2 regions of the Streptomyces violaceoruber genome follow, and region 1 is predicted to be linked to the other one. Evidence: riboswitches for the same ligand, from Rfam matches in the RefSeq annotation. Region 1 holds a riboswitch; the other holds the start of a gene.

The links. Region 1 has a riboswitch for glycine ahead of gcvP (aminomethyl-transferring glycine dehydrogenase). Riboswitches for the same ligand answer to the same signal wherever they lie in the genome.
Region 2: another riboswitch for glycine. It lies ahead of gcvT (glycine cleavage system aminomethyltransferase GcvT); the one in region 1 lies ahead of gcvP (aminomethyl-transferring glycine dehydrogenase).

What each region holds. Positions count from the first base shown of each region.
Region 1 is NZ_CP137734.1:7,035,731-7,045,517, reverse strand. Features, by position in the region: gene gcvP (aminomethyl-transferring glycine dehydrogenase) at 1-2,853, opposite strand, end outside; glycine riboswitch at 3,032-3,127, opposite strand; gene R2E43_RS31555 (PRC-barrel domain-containing protein) at 3,278-3,661, shown strand; gene R2E43_RS31550 (DNA polymerase IV) at 3,571-5,010, opposite strand; gene R2E43_RS31545 (MerR family transcriptional regulator) at 5,075-5,761, opposite strand; gene R2E43_RS31540 (bifunctional nuclease family protein) at 5,924-6,397, opposite strand; gene ftsR (transcriptional regulator FtsR) at 6,481-7,221, opposite strand; gene R2E43_RS31530 (FHA domain-containing protein) at 7,266-8,111, opposite strand; gene R2E43_RS31525 (DUF881 domain-containing protein) at 8,260-9,114, opposite strand; gene R2E43_RS31520 (small basic family protein) at 9,120-9,452, opposite strand; gene R2E43_RS31515 (DUF881 domain-containing protein) at 9,449-9,787, opposite strand, start outside.
Region 2 is NZ_CP137734.1:2,588,865-2,598,651, reverse strand. Features, by position in the region: gene R2E43_RS11205 (MFS transporter) at 1-1,282, opposite strand, end outside; gene R2E43_RS11200 (L-serine ammonia-lyase) at 1,399-2,766, opposite strand; gene glyA (serine hydroxymethyltransferase) at 2,868-4,130, opposite strand; gene gcvH (glycine cleavage system protein GcvH) at 4,145-4,522, opposite strand; gene gcvT (glycine cleavage system aminomethyltransferase GcvT) at 4,649-5,767, opposite strand; glycine riboswitch at 5,807-5,922, opposite strand; glycine riboswitch at 5,923-6,016, opposite strand; gene R2E43_RS11180 (AAA family ATPase) at 6,194-6,862, shown strand; gene R2E43_RS11175 (enhanced serine sensitivity protein SseB) at 6,942-7,709, shown strand; gene R2E43_RS11170 (enhanced serine sensitivity protein SseB C-terminal domain-containing protein) at 7,904-8,701, shown strand; gene R2E43_RS11165 (ABC transporter permease) at 9,016-9,787, shown strand, end outside.

The DNA.
Region 1 (9,787 bases):
GCAGACCAGGTTCCGGTCGCCGTAGGCCTGGTCGATGCGGCGCACCGGCGGCCAGTACTTGTCGGCGGCGGACACCCCGGCCGGGAAGACGGCCTCCTCGCGGGTGTACGCGTGGTCCCACTCACCGCCGAGCGCGTCCGCGGTGTGCGGGGCGCCGCGCAGCGGGTTGTCGTCGGCGGGCCAGGCGCCGGAGCCGACCTTCTCGATCTCCGCGCGGATGGCGATCATCGCCTCGCAGAACCGGTCCAGCTCGGCCAGGTCCTCGGACTCGGTCGGCTCGATCATCAGCGTGCCGGCCACCGGGAAGGACATCGTCGGCGCGTGGAAACCGTAGTCGATCAGCCGCTTGGCGACGTCGTCGACGCTCACGCCGGTGGCCTTGGTCAGCGGGCGCAGGTCGATGATGCACTCGTGCGCGACCAGCCCGCCGGGGCCGTTGTAGAGCACCGGGAAGTGCGGCTCCAGGCGCTTGGCGATGTAGTTGGCGGACAGCACGGCGACCTGCGTGGCGCGCTTGAGGCCCTCGCCGCCCATCAGGCGGACGTAGGACCAGGAGATCGGCAGGATGCCGGCCGAGCCCCACGGCGCCGCCGAGATCGGGCCGACGCCCGTCTGCGGACCGGCCGCGGGCTGCAGCGGGTGGTTGGGCAGGTACGGCGCCAGGTGCGACCGTACGCCGACGGGGCCCACGCCGGGGCCGCCGCCGCCGTGCGGGATGCAGAACGTCTTGTGCAGGTTCAGGTGGGAGACGTCGCCGCCGAAGTGGCCGGGCTTGGCGAGGCCGACCAGGGCGTTGAGGTTGGCGCCGTCCACGTAGACCTGGCCGCCCGCGTCGTGCACCTGCGCGCAGATGTCGGCGACGTGCTCCTCGAACACGCCGTGCGTGGACGGGTAGGTGATCATCAGCACGGCCAGCTCGTCGCGGTGCTTGTCGATCTTGGCGCGCAGGTCCTCGACGTCGATCTCGCCGTCCTCGGCGGTCTTGACGACGACGACCTTCATGCCGGCCATCACGGCGCTGGCGGCGTTGGTGCCGTGCGCCGAGGACGGGATGAGGCAGACGGTGCGCTGCTCGTCGCCGTTGGCCCGGTGGTAGCCGCGTACGGCGAGCAGGCCCGCGAACTCGCCCTGCGACCCGGCGTTCGGCTGGAGCGAGACCTTGTCGTACCCGGTGACCTCGGCGAGCCGCTCCTCCAGCTCGCGGATGAGGGTGAGGTAGCCCTGCGCCTGCTCGGCGGGCGCGAAGGGGTGCAGCGCGCCGAACTCGGGCCAGGTGACCGGCTCCATCTCGGTGGTCGCGTTGAGCTTCATGGTGCAGGAGCCCAGCGGGATCATGCCGCGGTCCAGCGCGTAGTCCCGGTCGGCGAGGCGGCGCAGGTAGCGCAGCATCGCGGTCTCGGAGCGGTGCTGGTGGAAGACGGGATGGGTGAGGAAGTCGTCGGTGCGCAGCAGCGCCTCGGGCAGCGTCTCCCCGGCCTCCGCGTCCAGCGACTCGATGTCGCCCTCCACGCCGAAAGCGTGCCACACGCCGCCGACCTGGGCGCGCGTGGTGGTCTCGTCGCAGGCGAACGACACGTGGTCGGCGTCGACGAGCCGCAGGTTGATGCCGTTCTCGCGGGCGGCGTGCACGATCCCGGCGGCCCGGCCGGGCACCCGCGCGGTGACGGTGTCGAAGTAGGAGCCGTGGACGATCTCGACGCCGCCAGCGGCGAGGCCGGCGGCGGTGATCGTGGCGTACCGGTGGGTTCGGCGGGCGATGGCCCGCAGGCCCTCGGGGCCGTGGTAGACGGCGTACATGCCGGCCATGACGGCGAGCAGCACCTGCGCGGTGCAGATGTTGCTGGTGGCCTTCTCGCGGCGGATGTGCTGCTCGCGGGTCTGCAGAGCCAGGCGGTAGGCCTTGTTGCCGTCGGCGTCGACGGAGACGCCGACCAGGCGGCCGGGGAGGCTGCGGGCGAACTTCTCGTGCACCGCCATGTAGCCGGCGTGCGGTCCGCCGAAGCCCATCGGCACGCCGAAGCGCTGGGTGGTGCCCACCGCGATGTCCGCGCCCAGCTCGCCGGGCGAGGTGAGCAGGGTGAGGGCGAGCAGGTCGGCGGCGACGGTGACGAGCGCGCCCAGCTCGTGCGCCCGGTCGATCACCGGCTTGATGTCGCGGACGGCTCCGGAGGCGCCCGGGTACTGGAGCAGGACGCCGTTGATCTCGCGCTCGGCGATCTCGGCCGGGATGCCCTCGCTCAGGTCGGCGACGACGACCTCGACGCCGGTCGGCTCGGCGCGGGTCCGTATCACGGCGACGGTCTGCGGCAGGGCGTCCGCGTCGACCAGGAACAGGCCCTTCTTGTTCTTGCCCATGCGCCGGGAGAGGGCCATCGCCTCGGCGGCGGCGGTGCCCTCGTCGAGCAGCGAGGCGCCGGAGGTGGGCAGGCCGGTCAGCTCGGCGACCATCGTCTGGAAGTTCAGCAGGGCTTCGAGACGGCCCTGGGAGATCTCCGGCTGGTAGGGCGTGTACGCCGTGTACCAGGACGGGTTCTCCATGACGTTGCGCAGGATCACCGGCGGGGTGAAGGTGCCGTAGTAACCGAGGCCGATCATGGAGTCGAGGACCTGGTTGCGGTCGGCCAGGGAGCGCAGCTCGGCCAGCACCTCGGCCTCGGAGCGCGCGCCCGGCAGGTCCAGCGCGTCGGCGTTCTTGATCACATCCGGCACCGCGGCGGCCGTCAGTTCGTCGAGCGAACCGTAACCGACCTGCGCGAGCATCTTGGCCCGGGCCTCGTGGTCGGGGCCGATGTGGCGCTGCTCGAAGGGCATGGCCTGTTCGAGTTCGGAGAGCGGAGTGCGATGGGCGGTCATTGCGGAGGCCTCCTGGTCTGACGACCTTCGAGGGGCACCACGGCGCGGGTACCCGGACGGCCTCCCCCTCTGTCATCTCAACCTGAGAGCTTCACCGGGCGAGCCCTGGAGCTCTGCCCGGCTTTCACCGTCGGTGAGAGCGGAAGCCGTCGACACCCGCCCTGCTTTCCAGAGTGACCTCGTCCGTGCGGTACGTGAGCCTGAGAGATTCCGGGGAGGATTTGCTCCTTCGGCGCCTCCGGTGATGTCCGGAGGACTCTCCCGCGCGGGGTCAGCAGCCGTTTGCCAGCGTACCAGCGAGGTCGCCGCACGGACTTCGAGTGGCCGACCGGGCATTTGTGCCGTTTTGTAGTACTTACGGATGATTAGGCGGCTGGTGTGCGACCCCAGTCCGGCCCAGTGGTGCGATCAAGTGGAGGGCCCCGTGCGTACTGACATCGATCCGCGGAACCTGATCGGCCGCAAGGCGTTCGACCGCGACGGCAGCAGGATCGGCACCGTGGACGAGGTCTACCTCGACGATGCCACCGGCGTCCCCGAGTGGGCGGCGATACGGACCGGCCTCTTCAGCAGGGACGCCTTCGTCCCGCTGGAGCCCAGCGAGCTGGTCGACGGCGCCCTGCGCGTGCCCTTCGACCGGGCCCTGATCAAGGAGGCGCCCGACTTCGGTGTCGGCCGCCACCTCTCGCCGGAACAGGAGCTCCAGCTCTACCACCACTACGGCCTGGACGTGGCGGCCGCTCCCCCGCCTCCCGACCACGACTTCGGCAAGCTGGCCGGCAAGGGCAAGGGGCCCGACGAGGGCTGACCCGCCCCGCCCTCCGTGTCGGCGACCAGCGGCAGTGGATCCGCCGGTGTCAGCTCCGGGTCGTCCACCAGGAAGGTCCGCACCCGCCCGACCCCCGAGTACGGCGTCTCGAAGCGCACGGTGACCCGTCCGAGACCGCTGCCCTGGACCCAGCCGTGCCCCAGCTCCGTGTGCCGCACGTCGTGCCCCGACGGCCACCGGCGCTCGGCGGGCGAGGGGCTGTGCGCCTCGGCGGGCTCGGTCCCGGGCTCCTCGGCCGGTTCCTCCGCCCGGTCCCCTGCCGCCTGCGCGAACAGGTCCTCCTGCGTGTAGTCGGCGAGCCCGCTGACACCCACCCCGAGCAGCCGCACGCCGCCCGTGGTGTCCACCGAGTCCAGCAGTCTGGCCGCCGCCTCCCGCACCACCGCGGGGTCGTCGGTGGGGCCGCGCAGGGTCTCGGAGCGCGTGAGCGTGGAGAAGTCGTATCTGCGCACCTTGAGCACGATGGTCCGCCCGGACAGTCCGGAGGCGCGCAGCCGCCGCACGCACCGGTCCGCCAGCCGCCCCACCTCGACGCCGACCCGCACCCGGTCGTGGATGTCCACGTCGTAGGTGTCCTCGACCGACACCGACTTGGTCTCCCGCTCGGCCACCACCGGCCGCTCGTCCCGCGCCAGCGCCATGGCGTACAGGGCGTGGCCGTGCGCCTTGCCCAGCAGCCGCACCAGCTCGTCCTCGCCCGCCTCGGCGATCTCGCCGACCGTGGTGATCCCGGCCCGCCGCAGGTGGTCTCCCGTGGCCGGTCCCACCCCGGGCAGCGTCCGCACCGTCATCGGCTCCAGCATGGCGCGCTCGGTCCCCGGCGGGATGAGCACCAGTCCGTCGGGCTTGGCCGCCTCCGAGGCGATCTTGGCGAGCATCTTGGAGGCGGCGAGGCCCACGGACCCGGTGAGGCCGGTGACGGTGCGGATGTCCGTGCGCAGCTTCGTCCCGGCCAGTCGCGCCGTCTCCGCGTCCCGGGCCGCCCCGCCGGCGTCCAGGTCCACGAAGGCCTCGTCCAGGCTCAGCGGCTCGACCAGCGGCGACAGCTCCCGCAGCAGCCGCATCACCTGCTCGCTGATCGACCGGTAGAGCTCGAAGCGCGGCACGAGGTAGGCGGCGTGCGGCGCGAGCCGGCGGGCCTGGCCCATCGGCATCGCGGAGTGCACCCCGAACACCCGCGCCTCGTACGAGCAGGTGGCGACCACGCCGCGCGGTCCGAGGCCGCCCACCACGACGGCCTTCCCACGCAGGCTCGGCTTGGACGCCTGCTCCACCGAGGCGAAGAAGGCGTCCATGTCGAGATGCAGGATCGTGGGCGCGGTTCTCACATCTCCGATGCTGCCCTACGCCACTGACAATGCCCTCACCGGACGGCCCCGGGGCGCGGCGGGATCAGACCGCCCGGTTGTTCCGCCGCCGGGCCAGTTCGTCGGCCGGATTGTGTCCGACCAGGGTCTCCCCCGTGTCGATCCGCTCGCCGTGCAGCTGGGACAGCGCGCTCTCCACGTCCCGCCAGACCACGCCGACGGCGATCCCGAAGATGCCCTGCCCGCCCTGGAGCAGGGCGTGCACCTCCTCGGGCGAGGTGCACTCGTGGACGGTGGCGCCGTCGCTCATCAGCGTCATCCGCTCCAGGTCGCGAAAGCCGCGCTCCCTGAGGTGCTGGACGGCGGTGCGGATGTTCTGCAGGGACACACCGGTGTCGAGGAAGCGTTTGACGATCTTCAGCACGACCACGTCGCGGAAGCTGTACAACCGCTGCGTCCCGGAACCGTGCGCGGGCCGCACACTGGGCTCGACGAGGCCCGTGCGGGCCCAGTAGTCCAGTTGCCGGTAGGTGATGCCGGCGGCCGCGCAGGCCGTCGGCCCGCGGTAGCCGATCTGCTCGGACGCCATGGACGTCGCCCCTCCGCTGGTCGGCACCGCTGCCGGTCGCTGCGGACCGGGATCGGCCGCAACACCGTGCTGGGCGTGGCCCGCGCCTGCGCGAAGCCGGGAGCCCGGGGGAGGGTACGGACCACCTGCCCCGAAGCTGTGCCCGGGGCCACCCCCAACCGTACCGTCGCCGCTGATTCTCACGCCGACCTCCGTCCTTGACCTGCCTCCTCGAAGGTAGGCAGTCACCAAGGGTGCGTCAACGATCGCCACACTCGGCACGCCGAGTGATAATCACCCTACGAGTGGTTTCCCGTGTCCGATCCCGGGAAAGGCTAGCCGGATGTGCCCGTACGGGCCCGCGTCTCACTGATTGCTGGTCCCGAAGTCCTCCGGCGAGATCTGGTCGAGGAACTCGCGGAACTTCTCCACCTCGTCCTCCTGCTCGTCCGGAATGGCGATACCGGCGTCGTCGAGGACCGTGTCGCTGCCGTAGATCGGCGTACCGGTACGCAGGGCCAGCGCTATGGCGTCGGACGGCCTGGCGCTGACCTCGACCCCGCTCGCGAAGACCAGCTCGGCATAGAAGACCCCGTCGCGCAGGTCGGTGATGCGTACTTCGGAGAGCTCCTGGCCGACGGCTTCCAGCACGTCCTTGAAGAGGTCGTGGGTCAGCGGCCGTGCGGGAGCCATGCCCTGCTGGGCGAAGGCGATCGCCGTCGCCTCCCCCGGTCCGATCCAGATGGGAAGGTAACGGTCGCCGCCCACCTCGCGCAGCAGCACGATCGGCTGGTTGGAGGGCATCTCGACCCGGACACCTACGACATCGAGCTCGTTCACACAGCAACCCTAGGCCGTGCCCGGGACGTTTGGGTAGTCGGGCCGGGATCGGGTGGGCGATCCGGGTCCCCGGCCCGCCCGTTTCAGGGCAGCCGCACGCCCAGAGCGGTCTGCACCAGCGCCGCGTGCAGTTTCACCGCGAGTCCCGCCAGCTCCTTGGTGCGGGCTTCCGCGTGTGCCCTGGTCTGAGGGTTGCGGTGGCGCTTCAGCGGAGCCACCACCTGGTCCACGAGCCCGGCCTCGCGGTCGGCGGCGGCCTTCATCACCCGCAGGTGCCGCGGCTCGATCCCGAACCGCCCCAGCTGCACCACCAGCGACGCCACGGTGACCGCCTCGGCGTCGTACGCGCCGTCGGGCAGCGGGACGAGGAGTCCGTACGACTCCCACTCCTTCAGCTCCTGCTCGCCGATCCCGGCCGTGGCGAGCAGCTCGTCCCGCCCGATCCGGGCCACCGTCGGGCCCTCGGCGGGCTCGGGCGCGGCCGCCTCGCCGTCCCGCTGCCGGCCGACCCTCGGCAGCGCCACGGCCTCGCCGCGCTCCACGGCGTCCAGATGCTCACGGATCACCTTGAGCGGCAGATAGTGGTCCCGCTGCATGCGCAGCACCTGGCCGAGGCGCTCGACGTCGTGCGCGCCGAACTTGCGATACCCGGCCGGGGTCCGTCGCGGCTCGACGAGGCCCTCCGACTCCAGGAAACGGATCTTGGAGATGGTGATGTCGGGGAACTCGTCACGCAGCGCGTTCAGCACTGCGCCGATGCTCATCAGCCCACTGTCCGCGGCGGCGGCGCCTTGCCCGGCACCGCCGCTCGGTGTTTGAAACATGGACCTTCCCTGAAGGTTCCCCGGGCGGGCGGCCCGGGGGCGGGTCAGTAACCCCGCTGGCTCGCGTAGAACACCAGCCGGTACTTGCCGATCTGCACCTCGTCACCGTTCGACAGGGCGACCTGGTCGATGCGCTCCCGGTTGACGTAGGTGCCGTTCAGGCTGCCGACGTCGGCGACCGTGAAGGAACCGTCCGGACTGCGGCGGAACTCCACGTGCCGGCGCGAGACCGTCACGTCGTCCAGGAAGATGTCGCTCTGCGGATGACGCCCGGCGGTGGTCAGCTCGCCGTCCAGCAGGAAGCGGCTGCCCGAGTTCGGACCGCGGCGCACGACCAGGAGGGCGGAGCCCAGCGGCAGCGCGTCCACGGCCGCCTGCGCCTCGGGAGAGAGCGCCGGCATCGCCGTCTGGCCGGTGACCTCGGCGTCGTAGGCCTCCAGACCGGAGATGGAGATGGTGGAGGTCGTCTCGGACGCACGCTCCGGGACCGCACCGGGCCGCAGCGGAGCACCGCAGTTGGAGCAGAAACGGCTGTTCTCCGCGTTGCGGTTGCCGCACCTCGTACAGACCAGGGCCGACATGGACGGATCCTCCTGCCGCGACTGCCCCGCCGGGGCGTTCGACGCGTACGGGTCGGGGGTGAACCCTCCACCCGGGGCCGAGGGCTGGCCGAAACCTATGCCGCCGGACTGAGCAGGGTCAACAGACGGCGCGCCGGGACCACCCACCTGGTCCCGGTACATCGGGCGTCGGCCCTCCGCGTCGGGCTGTGCGCGATGGCGGGCGGTCGCGTTGTCGCCGCTGCCCTCTCGCGCGCTCTTGCCGAACAACTTCGCAAACAACTTCACGGGCGATTCCCCTTGACCGAAACAGACCCGCCCGTGGGGCAGGACGAACCCTTACTGAACGCACTGGCCGACCCGGACACCTTCACAACGTCCGTCTCCACCAGACAGTTTCCACCACGCACCACCCAATCGGTGCGCCGACCCCCCGCAACCTCATGCCCTCGCCGGACGCCCCCCATGCACCGCCGGTTCACTGGGAGGACGACCGAGCGTAGTCAGGCCGCTCCGCCGCTCGCAAGGCGTCCACGACGATCTTGCTCGACCGCTCAACAGTAACGGTGGCCTGTTCCTTCTCCAGAGTCTGCACCACTCCTCCAGGAATGTTGAGAGCCGGTTCGAGGTCCTGCGGCTTGCCGATGACCTGGAAACGATAGGGCGCGTTGATCTTGTTCCCGTCGACGGTGACGGAGTTGCCGGCGTCCGCGAGATACGTGCCTGCCACCACCCGTACGCCGTTCACCTGGATCGCCTCCGCACCCGCCGCGCGCAGCTCCTGGACGGCGTCGAGCAGCATGTCCGCCTCGACCGTCCCCTTCGTGTCCTCGATGGTCACCGTGATGCCGGGCCCCTGCGCGGCCACGGTGCCCGCGAGGATGCCCAGTTGCCGCTCCTTCTCGAGCGTCTGCTTGCGGGCCTCCTCCGCCTGGTCGGAGCTGTTCTCCAGCTCGTCGCGCTGCTTCTCGAGTCCCTGCTTCTCGTCTTCAAGACGCTGAGTACGGTCGTCCAGTTCATCCAGGATGCGGACCAGATCCTCCTGGCGGGCACCCCGCAGCGCGCTGTCGCTGTCACTGTTGGACGCCACCTGCACCGCGAGACCGAACCCGAGCCCGAACAGGAGCAGGGCGACGATCAGTTGGGCCCGCGTCAGGCGCGGCGGCCACAGCCCCTTCAGAAGCCGCTGCCTGCCGGTCACTCCGTTCCGCTCCCCCCGCGCGGCCCCCGGGAGGCCGCCCGCGGGGTCGTCCGCCGACGGGGACCGCGACGGCGGCACCTCGTCCGGCAGCTCCTTGCGCAGCCTGTTCGCCGGCTGCTCGTCGTCGCTCATCGGCCTCACGCCCGGAAGACGTGGCGTCGGATCGCCGCGGCGTTGGAGAAGATACGGATGCCGAGGACCACCACGACCCCGGTGGACAGCTGGGCTCCGACGCCCAACTTGTCGCCCAGGAACACGATCAGTGCGGCCACGACCACGTTCGACAGGAACGACACCACGAAGACCTTGTCGTCGAAGATGCCGTCGAGCATGGCCCTCAGCCCGCCGAACACGGCGTCCAGCGCCGCCACGACGGCGATCGGCAGATACGGCTCCACGGCCGCCGGCACCTCGGGCCGGACCAGCAATCCGGCCACGACTCCCACGACGAGGCCCAGTACGGCGATCACGATGTGCCCTTCTCGGTTATCGGCTGTGCTGTACGTACGATCACACTCGGTGCGGCCGGCAGCTTGAGGTCGTCCGCGACGGAGATGGCGGTCCGGATGCCGTAGCTCTCCTCCAGGGCATGCAGGTACAGCCCGTCCGCACTGTCCTGGAATCCCCTGCTCAGCCGCTCGCCGTCCCCCACCGCGAGCACCGTGTACGGCGGCACCAGCGGCCTGTTGTCGACCAGTATCGCGTCACCGGCGGCCCTGATCGCCGACAGCGCGGTCAGCCGCTGCCCGTTGACGGAGATCGCCTCGGCGCCCGACTCCCACAGCCCGTTCACCACGCGCTGCAT
Region 2 (9,787 bases), 4.4 Mb from region 1:
GGTACACGCCGACCAGCCACGGCGACCCGTCACCGGCCTCCCACAGCGCCACCGCTATGAAGGGGGCGACGGCCGCGCCGAGGATCGAGCTGACGTTGTACGAGATGCCCGACCCGGTGTAGCGCACACTCGTCGGGAACAGCTCCGGCAGCAGGGCGCCCATCGGGCCGAAGGTCATGCCCATCAGCGTGAAGCCGAGCACCAGCCAGAGCACCACGCCGAGCGTGCCCATGTCGATCAGCGGCACCCAGAGCAGCCCGAAGACCACGATGGCGACGGTGATCCAGACCAGGGTGGCGCGGCGTCCGTACCGGTCGGCGAGCGGGCCGGAGACCAGGGTGAACACGGCGAAGAACAGCACGCCGAAGATCATCATCAGGACGAACGTGGTGTAGCTGTAGCCCAGTCCCGGCACGTCGGCGTCCTTGGCGGCGCGCCCGTAGCTCAGCGAGAACGTGGTCATGAGGTAGAAGAGCACGTACGTCGCCAGCATGATGAACGTGCCCAGGACCAGCTGCTTCCAGTGGCCCTGGACCACGGTGGCCAGCGGAAGCTTCCGCACCTTCCCGGCCTCGCGGGTCCGGGTGAACACCGTCGACTCGACGAGCCGTGAGCGCACCCACAGGCCGATCGCGACCATCACGGCGGAGAACAGGAACGGGATGCGCCAGCCCCAGTTCGCGAAGGCCTCGGACGGCTGCGTGGGGTCGGCACCGCTCTCGGAGGGCAGCAGCGCCCCGATGATCAGGAACAGGCCGTTGCCGATGATGAAGCCGAGCGGCGCGCCGAGTTGGGGGAAGGTCCCCCACAGGGCCCGCTTGCCGCGGGGCGCGTTCTCGGTCGCGACCAGCGCGGCCCCGCTCCACTCGCCGCCGAGCGCGAAGCCCTGGGCGAGCCGCATCAGCACGAGCAGCGCGGTGGCGACCCAGCCGGCCTGCGCGTAGGTGGGCAGTGCGCCGATGAGGAAGGTGGCGATGCCCATGGTGAGCAGCGAGACGACCAGCGTCTTCTTGCGGCCGAGCCGGTCACCGAGGTGCCCGAAGAAGACGGCGCCGATCGGCCGGGCGACCATCGCGGCGCCGAAGACCGCGAACGACGACAGCAGCGCCGTGGTGGGGTCACTGCTCGGGAAGAAGAGCTTCGGGAAGACGAGGACGGCGGCGGTCGCGTAGATGTAGAAGTCGTAGAACTCGATCGTCGTCCCCATGAGGCTGGCGACGAGGACCCGCGACCGGGGATTGACCGGCGTCTGCGGTGCGGGGACGGAAGCTGGTGCGGGCATGGCCAGATCTTTCACGTGCGAAACATGTACTCCGCAACGATCTCAGCCGTCTTGCTTTTCGGAAAGCGGGTGTCACGATGTGAGACACCCGCCTCCTCTCCGACCCGGGGCGCCGCTCAGCACTCGATGATGTTGACCGCGAGCCCGCCCCGCGCCGTCTCCTTGTACTTGACCGACATGTCGGCGCCGGTCTCCTTCATGGTCTTGATGACCTTGTCGAGGGAGACCTTGTGCGAGCCGTCGCCGCGCATCGCCATCCGGGCCGCGGTGACCGCCTTGACCGCGGCCATGCCGTTGCGCTCGATGCAGGGGATCTGGACCAGACCGCCGACGGGGTCGCAGGTGAGGCCGAGGTTGTGCTCCATGCCGATCTCGGCGGCGTTCTCCACCTGCTCCGGGGTGCCGCCGAGAACCTCGGCGAGGGCGCCGGCCGCCATCGAGCAGGCCGAGCCGACCTCGCCCTGGCAGCCGACCTCGGCGCCGGAGATGGAGGCGTTCTCCTTGAAGAGCATGCCGATGGCGCCGGCGGCGAGGAGGAAGCGGACCACGCCGTCCTCGTCGGCGCCGGGCACGAAGTTCACGTAGTAGTGCAGGACCGCGGGGATGATGCCGGCCGCGCCGTTGGTCGGGGCGGTGACGACCCGGCCGCCGGCCGCGTTCTCCTCGTTCACGGCCATCGCGTAGAGCGTGATCCACTCCATGGCCAGGGCCTGCGGGTCGCCCTCGGAGCGCAGCTTGCGCGCGGTGTTCGCGGCGCGGCGGCGGACCTTCAGGCCGCCCGGCAGGATGCCCTCGCGGGTCATGCCGCGCTCCACACACGCACGCATCACGCGCCAGATCTCCAGCAGGCCCTCGCGGATCTCGTCCTCGTCGCGCCAGGCCCGCTCGTTCTCCAGCATCAGGGCGGAGATGGACAGGCCCGTCTCGCGGGCCAGGCGCAGCAGCTCGTCGCCGGTGCGGAAGGGGTACTTCAGGACGGTGTCGTCCAGAACTATGCGGTCGGCGCCGACCGCGTCCTCGTCGACGACGAAGCCGCCGCCGACCGAGTAGTAGGTCTTGGTCAGCACCTCGGCGCCCTCGGCGTCGTACGCCCACAGCGTCATGCCGTTGGCGTGGTAGGGAAGGGCCTTGCGGCGGTGCAGGACCATGTCGTCGTCGTAGGCGAAGGCGATCTCGTGATCGCCGAGGAGGCTGATCCGGCCGGAGGATTTGATCGTCTCGACGCGGTCGTCGGCGCTCTCCACGTCCACCGTGCGCGGTGAGTCGCCCTCCAGGCCGAGCAGCACCGCCTTGGGGGTGCCGTGGCCGTGGCCGGTGGCGCCGAGCGAGCCGTACAGCTCGACGCGGACCGAGGCGACGGAGTCCAGCAGCTCCTCGTTGCGCAGGCGGCGGGCGAACATGCGGGCCGCGCGCATCGGGCCGACCGTGTGCGAGCTCGACGGGCCGATGCCGATCGAGAACAGGTCGAAGACCGAGATGGCCACGGGGACTCCTCAGAACGGGGGTGGTGCAGAGGGTGGGGCACTCCGGGTGGGGCGACGGGCCGCTTGTGGCGGACGCGGCGCCCCACCCGGAGGTGTGGTGTCTACTTGTTCAGACCCGGGTACAGCGGGTGCTTGTCGGCCAGGGTCTTCACCCGGGCCTTGAGGGCCTCCGCGTCGTAGGACGGCTTCAGCGCCTCGGCGATCACGTCCGCGACCTCGGCGAAGTCCTCGGCGGTGAAGCCGCGGGTCGCCAGGGCCGGCGTACCGATGCGCAGACCGGAGGTCACCATCGGCGGGCGCGGGTCGTTCGGGACGGCGTTGCGGTTGACCGTGATGCCGACCTCGTGGAGGCGGTCCTCGGCCTGCTGTCCGTCCAGCTCGGAGTCGCGCAGGTCCACCAGGACCAGGTGGACGTCCGTGCCGCCGGTCAGGACGGAGACGCCCGCGGCCTTCGCGTCGTCCCGCACCAGGCGCTCGGCCAGGATGCGGGCACCCTCCAGCGTACGGCCCTGGCGCTCCTTGAAGTCCTCGCTCGCGGCGACCTTGAAGGCGACGGCCTTGGCGGCCACCACGTGCTCCAGCGGGCCACCCTGCTGACCGGGGAAGACGGCGGAGTTGATCTTCTTGGCCAGCTCGGCCGTGGAGAGGATCACACCGCCGCGCGGACCGCCCAGCGTCTTGTGGGTGGTCGTGGTGACGACGTGGGCGTGCGGGACCGGGTTCGGGTGCAGGCCCGCCGCGACCAGACCGGCGAAGTGCGCCATGTCGACCATCAGGTACGCGCCGACCTCGTCCGCGACCTTGCGGAACGCGGCGAAGTCCAGCTGACGCGGGTAGGCCGACCAGCCCGCCACGATCAGCTTCGGCTTGGTCTCCTTGGCCAGGCGCTCCACCTCGGCCATGTCGACCTGGCCGTCGTCGCCGACGTGGTAGGGGACCACGTTGTAGAGCTTGCCGGAGAAGTTGATCTTCATGCCGTGGGTCAGGTGCCCGCCGTGGGCGAGGTTCAGACCCATGATCGTGTCGCCGGGCTTGAGCAGCGCGAACATCGCGGCCGCGTTGGCCTGGGCGCCCGAGTGCGGCTGCACGTTGGCGTGCTCGGCGCCGAAGAGCGCCTTGACCCGGTCGATGGCGATCTGCTCGATCACGTCGACGTGCTCGCAGCCGCCGTAGTAGCGGCGGCCGGGGTAGCCCTCGGCGTACTTGTTGGTGAGGACCGAGCCCTGGGCCTCCATGACCGCGACCGGGGCGAAGTTCTCCGACGCGATCATCTCGAGGGTGGACTGCTGGCGGTCCAGCTCGGCGTCGACGGCGGCGGCGACGTCCGGGTCCAGCTCGTGCAGGGGTGTGTTCAGAAGCGACATGCGATCGTGACTCCTCAGGCGCCGGCGAAGGCGGTGTACTCGTCGGCGGAGAGCAGGTCGGCCGGCTCGTCCGTGACCCGCACCTTGAACAGCCAGCCGCCCTCGAAGGGGGCGCTGTTCACCAGCGACGGGTCGTTGACGACGTCCTCGTTGACCTCGGTGATCTCACCGGAGACGGGGGAGTACAGGTCGGAGACGGACTTGGTCGACTCCAGTTCGCCGCAGGTCTCGCCCGCGGTCACCGAGTCGCCGACCTCGGGGAGCTGCACGAAGACGACGTCACCGAGCGCGTTGGCCGCGTGCTCCGTGATGCCGACCGTCGAGACGCCGTCCTCGGCGCCCGACAGCCACTCGTGCTCCTTGCTGTAGCGCAGCTGCTGGGGGTTGCTCATGGCCTGAATTCTCCTGTACGCGAGGAAGTGGCTGGTGAAGGGGGTGACGAGGGAGGGATGAGTGACTCGCGTGACCCGGGGGCTGCCGCGGAGGGGCGGCGCCCCGTGTCCACTGTCTGCTTCTGTCTACTTCTGGCGCTTGTAGAACGGCAGCGCCACGACCTCGTACGGCTCGTGGCTGCCCCGGATGTCCACGCCCACGCCCTCGGTGCCCGGGGCCGCGTGTGCGGGGTCGACGTACGCCATGGCGATCGGCTTGCCCAGCGTCGGGGACGGAGCGCCGGAGGTGACCTCGCCGATCACCTCGCCGCCCGCGACGACCCGGTACCCGGAGCGCGGGACCCGGCGGCCCTCGGCGACCAGGCCGACCAGGACGCGGGGCGGCCGGGAAGCGGCGCGCTCGGCGGCCTCGGTCAGCGCGGCGCGCCCGACGAAGTCGCCCTCCTTCTCGAACTTCACCACCCGGCCCAGACCGGCGTCGAACGGCGTCAGCGCGGTCGACAGCTCGTTGCCGTACAGCGGCATGCCCGCCTCCAGGCGGAGCGTGTCCCGGCAGGACAGACCGCACGGGATCAGCCCCGCGGCCTCGCCCGCCCCGGTCAGCGCCTGCCACAGCCCGACGGCGTGCTCCGGCTTCACGAACAGCTCGAAGCCGTCCTCGCCGGTGTAGCCGGTGCGCGCGATCAGCGCCGGGACGCCGGCGACCGTTCCGGGCAGACCGGCGTAGTACTTCAGGCCGTCCAGATCGGCGTCGGTGAGCGACGCGAGGATGCCCGGGGACTCGGGGCCCTGCACGGCGAGCAGCGCGTAGGCGTCGCGGTCGTCGCGCACCTCGGCGTCGAACCCGGCCGCCCGCTCGGTCAGCGCGTCCAGGACGACCTGGGCGTTGGAGGCGTTGGCGACGACCATGTACTCGGCCTCTTCGAGCCGATAGACGATCAGGTCGTCCAGGATGCCGCCGTCCTCGCGGCAGATCATGGTGTAGCGCGCCCGGCCCGGCTTCACGGTGCCGATGTTGCCGACCAGCGCGAAGTTCAGCAGCTCGGCCGCCTGCGGGCCGGTGACGGTGATCTCACCCATGTGCGACAGGTCGAAGAGACCGGCGCGGGTGCGCACCGCGACGTGCTCCTCGCGCTCGGAGCCGTAGCGCAGCGGCATGTCCCAGCCGGCGAAGTCGGTCATCGTCGCGCCCAGCGCGCGATGCGTGGCATCGAGCGCGGTACGGCGCAGTTCGGTACTGCTCATCGGTCGGTCGTCTCCCAGGACAGGACGGGGCGAGGTCGGTCCTCCCCATCTGTCATCGGAACCTGAGAGGTTCGCCACGGCCACCGGAGTACGGCGATCAGGGCTTGCACCTTGGGTGGGACCGCCGTCGGGGGCGGTCCGCTTTTCAGATGTGCCTCGCCCGCGCGGTAACGGTGCCTGAGAGATTCAAGGGAGGGACTTGCTCCTTCGGCGCCCCGGCGCGGCCGGGGACTCTCCCGCGCGGATTCAAACGGCCGGTATGCAGTTGGCGCCGCCATCATTGCACGCCCGGGCGATCCGTGGCAGACCGTGATCTGTAACCGGCTTGTGGCAGTAAGCGAACGAAAACGCGAGACCCGCGCATTACCTTCTCTTTACACTCGACGGGGAGGTACTCGTGTACCGCCCCAGGGGAGGACGATCACGGTGAACAGGACCACGGCGTACGCCACGACCTCGGGACTCGCGCTGCCCAAGCAGCCGGCCGCCCCGGCACCCGAGGCATGCGCCCCACTGACCGCACCCGTCGTCCGCGACCTGAGGGACCGCGACGGCCGCAGCCCGCACGCCCTGCTCTTCGGACCCCGGGACCTGGTGGTGATCACCGGCCTGCCCGGCAGCGGCAAGTCCACGCTGATGCGGCGCACCGTGCGCGGCGGCCGCATCGACTCCCAGGACACCCGCGACCGCTGGGACCGCCGAGTGCCGCGCCTCCTGCCGTACACGCTCTACCGCCCCTTCGTCCGCCTCGCCCACTACGCCGGACTGCGCCGCGCGCTGCGCTCCGGCGAGGGCGTCGTCGTGCACGACTGCGGCACCCAGGCCTGGGTGCGCGGCTGGCTGGCCCGCGAGGCCCGCCGCCGGGACGGCACCCTGCACCTGCTGCTCCTCGACGTCGCTCCCGGCGAGGCCCTGGCCGGCCAGCGCGAGCGCGGCCGGGGCGTCTCGCGGTACGCGTTCCTGCGGCACCGCGCGGCCAACTCCCGCCTGCTGCGCGCGGTGACCGAAGGCACCCTGCCCGCGGGCTGCTCCTCGGCGGTCGTCCTCGACCGGGCGGCGGCCGACACCCTGCGGCGGATCGCCTTCACGGGGTGACGCACGGTAGGGCTCCGGGGCCGAACGGGTTAGCCTTTCAGCCACGAACGGCGGTACCAGGCAGGCGGTAGGTAGGCAGATGGACTTCCCGGCACAGACGCACCCCCACCCGCACGGCGGGTGGCCCGGCAACGAGCTGGAGGAGGTGCTGTCCGCCTCCCTCGGCATCCCGTCGGCCGGTGGCCGGATCGTGGAGGTCCTCGGCCGCAGCTTCCTGTGGGTCCCCCTGCCGAACGGCGGCGGCCCGCACAGCGGCCCCCTCGACCTGCCCTCGCTGGAGATCGACGGCCAGGCCTACGTGCCGGTGTTCAGCTCGGAGGAGCAGCTCCGCCAGGTCGCGGGCGCGCACATGGCGTACACCATCGCCCCCGCCGCGGAGTTCGCCCGCGGCCTGCCACCGCAGGTCGGCATCGCGGTGAACCCGGAGGGCGTGGTCGGCATCCCGCTGCCGCCGCCCGCCGTGGCCGAGCTGTGCCGGGCCGGGCGCACCCCGCTGGACGGGCCCTCCTCCGGCGGCCGGGTCCGTCTCTTCGAGCCGGACTGGCAGGACGATCCGGTGGACTTCCTGGCCGCGGCCTCCGCCGAGTTCGCCGCCACCGGCGTCGTACGCAGCGCGCGCCGCTGCCTGGCCGCCGTCGAGACCGCCGACCCGGTCCTGTTCGTCGGCGTCGAACTGACCCACTGGGAGGGCGACGCCCGCACCCTGCCCCTGGACGCCCTCGGCCGGGCCCTCGCCAAGTCCCCCCTGAAGTACCAGGTCAACCTGGTCCTCCTGGAAGCAGCCCAGGACCCGGTCTGCGACTGGATGCGGGAGAGGGTCAGGCCCTTCTACGACCGGGACTTGTAGACGCGGGCCCGGGCGAGCGCCCCTTCGGGGGCGCGGGGCCGTGACATGTGCGGCTCCGCCGCGCGGGCGCGACAAGCCACGACGTACCCGCAGCCGCACGACGACAGCACACCCCGAGCTCATAGGCCCCCCGCACCCGGCGGAGCCTTAAGCTGGTCCCCACACCGGGGGAACTTCTCGAAGGGGCGATACGCGTGAGCGCCAGCGGCACCACGACCGGACAGGTCGAGCACATGCTGCGCCAGGTGACGCCCGGGCGCTACGACGCCTACGAGGCCCTGCTGCGCGCCCTCGCCACCCCCACTTCCGGCCAGGTCTGGATGCTGCTGTGGCACGGCCAGGCCGGCTCCCCGGACGCCCAGTACGGGAACATGGAGGTCGAGGGCTACGGCTACGCGCCCTGTGTGACCTCCGCCCAGGAGCTCTCGGCCAGCGGCTGGAACCGGTCGTACGAAGTGGTCGACGGCCTGGAGGCGGCCCGCGCCCTGTACCCGGACCACTACGGCCTGTGGCTCAATCCGCACGCCCCCGGCGGCGGCGTCGGCATCCCCTGGCTCGACCTGCGCCGCATCGCCTCCGGCCTGGACCGCCATCCCGCCGGGCCCCTGCGGCTGTCCGAACCGGCCATCGAGATCCCCCAGTTCTACGCCCTGCTCGCACAGAACGCCCACCGCACCCCGGCGGTCCGCGCGCTGCGCCGCGCCTGGGTGCAGCCGGCGCTCGGAGCGCCGTACCTCGCCATCGGCCTGGACGTGTACGACACCTCCCCGCCGGCCGTCGACGCGGTGCGCGCGATGATGCAGCAGTCCGTCGGCGCGGTGCCGGACGGGCTGCCGGTGTCGACGGTGGCGATGACCGACGCCCACGACCCGGTCGCCCTGTGGCTGCGCGCCAACGCGCGCCCGTTCTACGACCGCGAGGCCCACGCGCCGGCCCCCGCCCAGGCGCCGGCGGGCGGGTACGGATACCCTCCGGCCGGTAGCCGGTACTGACGGCGGCGGGGTCCTTCTCCCTGTCGGAAGAGGCGATCTTCGCGCGTAGATGAGGACGCAAAGCGCCACCTTGTCCCTGATGTCCCAACTCGCCCGCGTCCGGCCCCCGTTACCCACTGTCCGGATAACGGAACACCTCAAACAGCATCACGGTTGCGCATCCATTCCCCGTCAAGTCTGGCTACAGATCGCCAAAGCGTTGAAGACTCCCGCAACAAGGGGTGGATGCTCGCCTCTTTGTACGACGGACTGATCACGCCGCTACAGCGGCAAGTGCGGGCCGGCTACCGCCGGTTGAGAGGGGTCCCTGCCAGATGACGGCACCATTGCACGAGCCGACCGCGGAAGCGGCCCCGAGTGCGGCAGAGGAAGCGGCGGTCGCCGGCGCCGAGGCCAAGTCGGTACAAGGGCGTTCCCTGGGCCGGATCGCCTGGGAGCGCCTGAAGCGGGACAAGCTGGCCCTCGCGGGCGGCATCGTCGTGCTGGTCCTCATCGTGGTCGCCGTGTTCGCGCCCTTGATCACCTCGCTCTACGGGCAGGACCCCAACGCGTACAACGAGGACATGATCGACCCGCTGTTCGGTACCCCCACGGGTTCCCTGGGCGGCCTCGGCGGCGAGCACTGGCTCGGCGTGGAGCCGGTCAACGGCCGCGACATCTTCGCCCGTATCGTCCACGGCGCCCGGATCTCGCTGCTGGTCGGCTTCCTGTCCGCGATGGTCGCCGTGGTCCTCGGCACCGTCCTCGGGGTCCTCGCGGGCTTCTTCGGCGGCTGGGTCGACTCCCTCATCTGCCGCATCATGGACGGCCTGCTGGCCTTCCCGCAGCTGCTCTTCATCATCGCCCTGGTCTCCGTCATGCCGGACAACATGCTCGGACTGAGCGGCACGGGCGTGCGCCTGCTCATGATGATCGTGGTCATCGGCTTCTTCGGCTGGCCCTACATCGGTCGCGTGGTCCGCGGTCAGACACTCTCGATGCGTGAACGGGAGTACGTCGAGGCGGCCCGGTCGCTGGGGGCCGGACGGTTCTACATCCTGTTCAAGGAACTGCTGCCCAACCTGGTGGCGCCGATCATCGTGTACA